4 regions of the Devosia sp. Soil_C_22 genome follow, and region 3 is predicted to be linked to each of the others. Evidence: predicted binding sites of a transcription regulator. Region 3 holds the regulator's gene; each other region holds the start of a gene.

The links. Region 3 encodes LexA, which represses DNA repair genes until DNA is damaged. Its sites were predicted from a motif close to TGTTCNNNNTGTGTTCNG; they were not measured.
Region 1: a site for LexA is predicted at 885-902, ahead of AC3A6I_RS17835 (YifB family Mg chelatase-like AAA ATPase). Genes of this name have one in related genera too.
Region 2: a site for LexA is predicted at 1,018-1,035, ahead of radA (DNA repair protein RadA). Genes of this name have one in related genera too.
Region 4: a site for LexA is predicted at 1,320-1,337, ahead of recA (recombinase RecA). Genes of this name have one in related genera too.

The regions. Positions count from the first base shown of each region.
Region 1 is NZ_JBDGIY010000002.1:160,235-162,435, reverse strand. Features, by position in the region: gene AC3A6I_RS17835 (YifB family Mg chelatase-like AAA ATPase) at 1-829, opposite strand, end outside; gene AC3A6I_RS17830 (substrate-binding domain-containing protein) at 1,040-1,984, shown strand; gene AC3A6I_RS17825 (sugar ABC transporter ATP-binding protein) at 2,053-2,201, shown strand, end outside.
Region 2 is NZ_JBDGIY010000001.1:1,335,911-1,338,111, forward strand. Features, by position in the region: gene radA (DNA repair protein RadA) at 1-967, opposite strand, end outside; gene AC3A6I_RS06325 (2'-5' RNA ligase family protein) at 2,029-2,201, opposite strand, start outside.
Region 3 is NZ_JBDGIY010000001.1:1,899,744-1,901,944, forward strand. Features, by position in the region: gene AC3A6I_RS09040 (2-dehydro-3-deoxygalactonokinase) at 1-279, opposite strand, end outside; gene lexA (transcriptional repressor LexA) at 530-1,252, opposite strand; gene AC3A6I_RS09050 (molybdopterin molybdotransferase MoeA) at 1,389-2,201, opposite strand, start outside.
Region 4 is NZ_JBDGIY010000001.1:1,731,739-1,733,939, reverse strand. Features, by position in the region: gene AC3A6I_RS08255 (hypothetical protein) at 1-34, opposite strand, end outside; gene recA (recombinase RecA) at 172-1,248, opposite strand; gene araD1 (AraD1 family protein) at 1,493-2,201, shown strand, end outside.

The DNA of each region.
Region 1 (2,201 bases), on a different contig from region 3:
CTGCCATCGACGCCGAGTGGTGCGGCGAGCGGAACGGCCGCCGGTCGCTGAGCGCCCCGCCCGAGAGTTCTCCGGCGATGGACTGGATCATCGACACATCGAGCAGTTCGCGCGGGTTGAGCGGCGGCAGGATCGAGGGCAGCCGCGCCGCCAGCATGGATTTGCCGGCCCCGGGCGGGCCGACCATCAGCAGGTTGTGGCCGCCGGCCGCCGCGACTTCGAGCGCGCGGCGCGCGACCTCCTGTCCGCGCACATCGGCGAGGTCGGGCAACGCTGCCGGGTCGGGCTGGCGCCGCGTCGTCGGCCGCGAGCAGAGCTGGTAGCCGCCCAGGTGATTGACCAGCGCCAGCAGCGTATCTGGCGCAATGATCTCGAGATCGTCGCCGGCCCACGCCGCTTCCGGGCCCGAGGGTTCGGCGCAGATGATGCCCAGGTCGCGCCCCAGCGCCGCGATCGCCGCGGGCAGCACGCCGGCGGTCGGCGCCAGCCGCCCGTCGAGCCCGAGTTCACCCAACGCCACATAGCCTTCGAGCGCATCGGAGGGGATGGCGCCGATGGCCGCCATCAGGCCGAGCGCGATCGGCAGGTCGTAGTGGCTGCCTTCCTTGGGCAGGTCGGCCGGTGCGAGGTTCACGGTGATGCGCTTGGGCGGCAGGCTGAGGCCCGAGGCGTAGAGCGCGGCGTGCACCCGCTCGCTCGATTCCTTCACCGCCTTGTCGGGCAGCCCGACGAGCAGGAATTTCGGCATGCCAGGCGCAATCTGCACCTGCACGTCCACCGGCACCGCCTCGATACCCTGAAACGCCACGGTCGCGACCCGCGTGACCATCCCGTAAGCCCCCAACAGCCCGAGCGGACGCTATCAGGAGAATTACGGACGGCGCAAGAACGTTTAGGGAACGACGCGCAACACAACAACAGATCGACCGGCATCTGCTGCATGCTAACATGTTAGCGCTTGCGCCGATTGGGGGAGTTTCATAGCTTGGCCCCATGCTTGACGGTGAATGCACCGCCTGCATTTGAGGAGGACAACATCGTGAACAGACGCAGTTTCCTGCTGTCGTCGGTGGCGCTTGGTGCGCTTGCCGCGGCGGCACCAGCAGCATTTGCCCAGGAACTGACAATTCTCGGCTCGGTGCCGAGCCTGGGCTTCCCGTTCTTCGTCCACATGCTCAACCAGATCAAGGCTGAGGCGGGCACGCAGGGCGTCAACATCATCGAGTCCGACGGCCAGAACTCGGCGCCCAAGCAGACTGCCGACATCGAGGCGGCGATCGTGCAGAAGGTCAACGCCATCGTCATCTCGCCGCTCGACGTGAACGCGCTCGCGCCCGCCATCGAGCAGGCCGTGCAGGCCGGCGTGCCGGTCGTCACCATCGACCGGCGCGTCGATGGCGTGGAAGGCATTCTCGCCCATGTCGGCGCCGACAACGTCAAGGGCGGCGAGGCCGAGGCCCAGGCGCTGGTCGATGCCTTCCCCGATGGCGCCAAGATCTTCCACCTGCAGGGCCAGCCCGGCGCTGGCCCGGCGATCGACCGCAACAAGGGCGTCCACAACGTCCTCGACCCGGTCAAGGACAAGTACCAGATCATCTTCGAGCAGACCGCCAACTTCGCCCGCGACCAGGGCCTGTCGGTCACCGAGGCGGGCCTTGCCGCCAATGGCAAGCCCGATGCGATCATCTGTGCCAACGACGACATGGCGCTCGGCGCGGCCGAGGCGTGCGCGGCCCGCGGCTTCACCGACGTGAAGATCTACGGCTTCGACGCCCTGCCCGAAGCGCTGGCCGCCGTGCGTGACGGCAAGCTTGCCGGCACCGTCGAGCAGTTCCCGGGCGAGCAGTCGCGTACCGCCGTTCGCATCGCCGTGGCCTTCGCCAAGGACAAGACCGAGCCGGCCGAGAAGCTGGTGCTGCTCACCCCGGTGGTGATCGGGCCGGACAATCTCGACAAGGCCGAGCGCCTCGGCGAAGTCCAGTAAGCAGCGAGGGCGCCGCCGGTGGAACGATCCGCCGGCGGCGCTGCCGTTTTCCGACAAGGGGGTAGGCGGTGGCTGAACCGGCTGTTGCGCAAAGCTCGGCGCCGCTGCTCGTGGTCGACGGCGTCTCCAAGCATTTTTCCGGCGTCGTCGCGCTCGATGGCGTGTCGCTCGATGTGCGCAGCGGCGAAATCCTCGGCCTCATGGGCGAGAATGGCGC
Region 2 (2,201 bases), 560 kb from region 3:
GCGGCGTGCCGAGCGGCGAGGGGGCGACGAGCGCCTGGATCTCGCACAGCACCGGGCGCGTGCCCTCCATGCCGGCGAACACGGCGGAGCCGGCAGCGTCCTTGTCGCGCTGGTCGAGGAATAAGGCCGAGGGGTTGGCGACTTCGCGCAGGCCGCCGGTCGACATCTCGAACACGCCGATCTCGTCGGTCGCGCCGTACCGGTTCTTCACCCCGCGCAGAATGCGGAAGGTGTGGCTGGCGTCGCCCTCGAAATAGAGCACGGCATCGACCATGTGCTCGACGACACGCGGGCCGGCGATCTGCCCGTCCTTGGTTACATGGCCGACCAGCACCACGGCGGCGCCGGACTTCTTGGCGAAACGGGTCAGCGCCTGCGCCGAGGTGCGCACCTGCGTGACGGTTCCGGGGGCGCTCTCGACCCGGTCGGTCCACAGCGTCTGGATCGAATCGATGATGATGAGGTCGGGGGCAGGGCCGTTCTGCAGCGTGGCGAGGATGATCTCGACATTGGTCTCGCTGGCGAGCAGCACCGGGCTGTCGCCGAGCCCGAGGCGCTGGGCCCGCAGGCGCACCTGCGCCACGGCCTCTTCGCCCGACACGTAGACGACGCGCTTGCCGGACTTGGCCAGCGCCGCCGCACCCTGCAGCAGCAGGGTGGACTTGCCGATGCCCGGATCGCCGCCGACCAGCACGGCCGAGCCCATGACGAAGCCGCCGCCGGTAACCCGGTCGAGCTCGCCAATGCCGGTGACGACGCGCGACGCCGTCTCGGTTTCGCCGGCGAGGGGCAGGAGCTCGATCGGCCGGCCGGCCGCGGTCGCCGATTTCGGCCCGGCGCCGACGCCTGAGTCGACGATTTCCTCGGCGATGGTGTTCCACTCGCCGCACGCCTCGCACCGCCCCTGCCAGCGGGCCGAAACAGCCCCGCAGGCCTGGCAGACATAGGAGGTTTTGGTACGCGCCATCGAGTGCCCCGGAATTGGCCTGCAGTTAGCCCCAGTGTAGCGGGGAAGGCAAGAACAAAAAGCGAACGATGGGGTGGGGATAAGTTTTTACGCGATGGTTTCGGTGCGTCACTGAGGCAGACAGCCCCCTCCCGGCCTCCCCCATAATGGGGGAGGTGAAGAGTCGAGGCTCTGGCTTTCGATCGTGCACATGAACCGGCAGGCTCCCCTCCCCCTCGCGGGGAGGGGTTGGGGGTGGGGGTCCATCGGTGATCACCGCACCACCCCCACCCTCGATCCCTCCCCGCAAGGGGGAGGGAGGCGGAGTGGCATGGTCCGTGACGAACTGTTGGCCACGCCGATGCATCCGGCGGCCATTGGCCCCGGAGGATGTCAAAGAACCAAGCGACGTGCCGGCGAGGCGTTTGCCCTCGCGGTTAGTCCGCAATGTAATTGAGGCTCACGCCTCGCCGGCCGATCGGGGTTTTGGGCTTATGGCACGTGGGCCCGGGCGCATCCCGTGCCGCATCGCTTCTGATCGTGCGAGGCCGTAACGGCTGGCATCCGCCCCACCGCCACGACGTTGCGGCTGCCTTGTGCGTGGCAGCCTCGACCCTGGAGCCCGCTCCGCATCGAGCATCTCCTCGCGTTGCTAGCGGCGTCCCCGGCGAACCGGATCGTGCCGACGTGCTTTGGGCCTGGACCGGCACGACTGCCAACCCACCCAATCTCCACCGCACCAACCACTCGTCATGATCTCGCTTCGGTGCAGCGGACGGGGGGAGGATATGATGGGTGGCGAGGGAGGGGGGATAAGATTGTTCCGCAGGTCCAGTGCGCGGGGCCACCCCCACCCACCCGCTTCGCGGGTCCCCCCTCCCCACAAGGGGGAGGGAGAGCCGACTGAGAGGCCGGCGAGAACCCCAGTACAGGCTTAGAGGCTTCGGTTCTTGCGCGGTGTCCCTCCCCTTGATGGGGAGGGTAGTGGAGCTTGGCCGCTTGCGGCCTAGCGGAACTGGGTGGGGTGGGGCCTATGCCCTGGCTGAAGCATTGGCCCACCCCCTCCAAGCTCCCTAGTTCGGTTACCTCGCGGGCCACCTCCCAAGCACCTCGTATCGGCTCTGCCCAAAATGGCTGCGCACCAGGGCGAAGCCCTCCACCTGCAGAGGCAGCGGTTTGGGCAGCCGTGTCTTGGGCACCTGTACGCGGTCGTAGAGCAGTGTCAGGTGGAATTGCGTCATCGGTAGCGAGCGGG
Region 3 (2,201 bases):
GTTGGCGAGCGTCCGCAAGTCGGCGGGGGCATCGAGATAGGGCGCTTCGATCCAGCCCTGGCGGGCTCCGGCCATGCCGCAGATCACCACCTCGCTGACGCCGTCGGCCTCGCTGCCGAGCAGCCCGGTCAGTACTTCGGGATATTGCTCGCGGCTCAGCCGGCCCATGCCGTCGGGCGAGGAGCGCGAGAACGCGATCTCGCCATCGCCATCAATGCCCCAGGCGCGCAGATTGGAGGTGCCCCAATCGACCGCGACCCACTCGACTTGTCCTGCCAAATTCTTCTCCCTGACGTGCCGGCGGAAGGCCGGACGTGGTGTCGCCTAAAGCGCGGTCGGGAAGGTGATCCACTCTCCCGGTAGGATCGCGCCGATGCGACCGCGGACGATGTGTCCGCGAAGCGCGCCGGAACCTAGCGTCTTTGGCACCAAGACCCTAGTGCAACTGTCGTCTATCGGCTCTGATTTCATAAGAAAAAAAGGGCCGGCGCGAAGCCGGCCCCAGGACCCGATTGGCGGTGGGTCAAACTCAGTATTTGCGCAGCAGCCCGACGAGACGGCCCTGCACCTTCACCCGGTCGGGCGGGAAGATGCGGGTCTCGTAGGCCGGATTGGCCGCTTCGAGGGCCACCGAATTGCCGCGGCGGCGCAGGCGCTTCAGCGTGGCTTCCTCTTCATCGACCAGCGCGACGACGATCTCGCCGGTCGAGGCCATGTCCTGCTTGCGGATGAGCACGGTGTCGCCATCGAAGATGCCGGCATCGATCATCGAGTCGCCGCGCACTTCGAGCGCATAGTGCTCGCCAGGCCCGAGCATTTCGGGCGGAATGGCGATGGTGTGGCTATGGGTCTGGATCGCCTCGATGGGCGTACCGGCCGCGATGCGGCCCATGACCGGGATGGAGACGGAGCGATAGGGCTCGTCGGCCGGCGCTGCCGCAGCCGGGCGGGGCGGAGGAGCGGCGACGCGGCCGAGATTGCCTTCGATAACCGACGGCTCGAAGCGCGCCTTGCGGCCGCCGAGCGAGGGGTTCATCGAATCGGGCAGCTTGATCACCTCGAGCGCCCGGGCCCGGTTGGGCAGGCGGCGGATGAAGCCGCGCTCCTCGAGCGCGGTGATCAGCCGGTGGATGCCGGACTTGGAGCGCAAATCGAGCGCGTCCTTCATCTCGTCGAAGGAAGGTGGAATACCTGACTCTTTCATCCGCTCGTGGATGAACATCAGCAATTCATGTTGCTTGCGCGTCAGCATCTGGCGGCTCCGGTGAGCAGAATCGGAACAAAGACTGAACGTGTTGTATCCGTTCCAGTTATGTTCTGCAACCGTGCGGTAAATATCCGGTTAGCGACGGGGTGCTGTCGGCGCCAAAACGTACGGGATTCCGGGGTTAGGCGCCCCAGTTGAGGGGGATGACGTCGACAATCTCGCCAGGCGGGACGCCGGGCGAATCCTCGGGCAGGACGATCAGCGCATCGGCCAATGCCAGAGAGCTCGAATGGCTGGAATCGGTCTCGAAGATCGGATCGACCTGCAGGAAGCCGATATCGTTGCGGCTGAGCGTGGCGCGCATGTAGTGGCGGCGCGGGCCATTGGCGGGCAGGCCCTTCAGCGTCGGCGCGCCGATGCGGGGCCAGTAGGGGTCGGCAAAGCCCGTCATGGCGCGCAGGGCCGGCTTGATGATGATGGTCGAGGTGACGAGCGCCGAGACCGGGTTGCCGGGGAGGCCGAAGACGAGCGCCTTGCCGCGGGTGCCGAACATCAGCGGCTTGCCCGGACGCATCCTCAGTTTCCAGAAATCGAGCTCGACGCCGAGGTCGCGCAACACTTCCTGCACGTAGTCGCGCTCGCCGACACTGGCGCCGCCAGTGGTCACCAGCATGTCGATGCCCTGGTCGAAGGCCGAGAGCAGGGCATCCTCGATCTTCTTCGTGTCGTCAGGCACGATGCCGAGGTCGATCACCTCGGCGGCGTAGGGCGCGAGCAGCGGGATAAGGCCGTAGCTGTTCGAGGCGATGATCTGGTCGGGGCCCGGCGTCGAGCCGGGCGGCACCAGCTCGTCGCCGGTGGCGACTACCGCGATGCGCGGACGTTTCGTCACTGTCAGCTCGGGGCGATTGGCGGAGGCGGCGAGGTTGAGCATGCCGGGCGTGAGCGCCACGCCGGCCGGCAGCAGTTCGGTGCCGCGCTTGAAGTCGAAGCC
Region 4 (2,201 bases), 170 kb from region 3:
TGCAGGCTGCGACGATCGAAGCAGTACGTTTCATGATATCCCCCAAACGCCCGACTCGTAGCGGGTATGGAGGTGCGCTCCAGTCCGGAACATTCCGTACGGGACTGTCCTAACGGTCGTACAAAAAGGGCGCCCCAGGGGGCGCCCGTGCATGGGACCGTGTGCGGGCGATCAGGGCTCGCCGTCGTCGCCCTCGTCGCCTTCGGGGCCGGTGAGCAGGGCTTCGGAGAGGATGCCGGCGCTCTCGCGTACGCCCTTCTCGATCTCGGCGGCGATCTGTGGGTTGTCCTTGAGGAACTGCCGGGAGTTCTCGCGGCCCTGGCCGAGGCGCTGGCTGTCATAGGAGAACCAGGCGCCGGACTTTTCGACCATGCCGGACTTCACGCCGAGGTCGAGCAGTTCGCCGGTCTTGGAGATGCCCTCGCCATACATGATGTCGAACTCGACCTGGCGGAACGGCGGGGCCAGCTTGTTCTTGACCACCTTCACGCGCGTCTGGTTGCCGATGACTTCCTCGCGCTCCTTGATCGCGCCGATACGGCGGATGTCGAGGCGGACCGAGGAGTAGAATTTCAGCGCGTTGCCGCCAGTGGTGGTTTCGGGCGAGCCGTACATGACGCCGATCTTCATGCGGATCTGGTTGATGAAGATCACCATGGCCTTCGACTTGGAGATCGAGGCGGTGAGCTTGCGCATGGCCTGGCTCATCAGGCGGGCCTGAAGGCCCGGCATGGAATCGCCCATCTCACCTTCGAGTTCGGCCTTGGGGGTCAGCGCCGCGACCGAATCGACCACCAGCACGTCGATGGCGCCGGAGCGCACCAGGGTGTCGGCGATCTCGAGCGCCTGCTCGCCGGTATCGGGCTGGGAGATCAGCAGGTCATCGACCTTCACGCCGAGCTTGCGGGCATAGACCGGATCGAGCGCGTGCTCGGCGTCGATGAAGGCGGCGATGCCGCCATTCTTCTGGGCCTCGGCCACCACATGCAGCGCCAGCGTCGTCTTGCCCGAGCTTTCCGGCCCGAACACCTCGACGATGCGGCCACGCGGCAGACCGCCAATGCCCAGCGCGATATCGAGCCCAAGCGAACCCGTCGAAATGGATTCGATCTGCTGGATGGCACTGTCGGCGAAACGCATCACCGAGCCCTTGCCGAAATTCCGCTCGATCTGGCTCAGCGCTGCAGCCAGCGCCTTGTCCTTGTCCATCGATCCCTCAACCACGCGCAGAGGCGTCACAGCAGCCATTATGGTGTCCCCTTATTCCACTTCGGTCGGCGCGGCGCAAACCGATATATGTCCATCGAACGTGCTTAGTTTGTTCTCATTTTGTTTCCAAATCGTCAAGGGGGTAAATTCGCTGTGCCCTAGTATGCGGGTGAGCCCGATTCGACGCCGGCGAGCCAGCTTTTCTGATCTACATCCAAAAACGCAATGCATCGGGCGGCGGGCCGCGCTATAGGGGCGCAAACGCTGAAAACGAGGGCAGCACATGCATCTGATCCAGTTCACGGACGAGCGCGGCAATCGCGCGGTCGCGGTCACCGAAGGCGGCACCACCAGCGTGGTCAACGGCGCGGCCAGCGTCTACGCGCTCGCCATCGAGGCGATCGAGCGTGGCGTCGACCTGCGCGCGGTGGTGATCGAGAAGGGGCTTGGCGCCACCGTGGACAAGGCGAAGCTCGCGGCCGAGGGCCGGCTGCTCGCTCCGATCGACCATCCCGATGCGGCGCACCTGCATGTCACCGGCACCGGCCTCACCCATCTGGGGTCGGCTTCGACGCGCGATGCGATGCACAAGTCGAACCAGCAGGCCGCCGAGGCACCGCTGACCGATTCGATGAAGATGTTCCGCATGGGGCTCGAGGGCGGCAAGCCCGCGCCCGGCCAGATCGGCGTGCAGCCGGAATGGTTCTACAAGGGCAATGGCAACATCGTCGCCGCGCCGGGCAAGCCCATCCCCTCCCCGGCCTTCGCCCAGGATGCCGGCGAGGAGCCGGAAATGGCCGGTATCTACGTGATCGGCAAGGACGGCACGCCGCACCGGGTCGGCTTCGCACTCGGCAACGAGTTCTCCGACCACGTCACCGAGCGGGTGAACTACCTGTTCCTCGCCCATTCGAAGCTCCGCTGGTGCTCGTTCGGGCCGGAACTGCGCACCGGCGAGCTGCCGCGCAACGTCTCGGGCATGTCGCGCATCC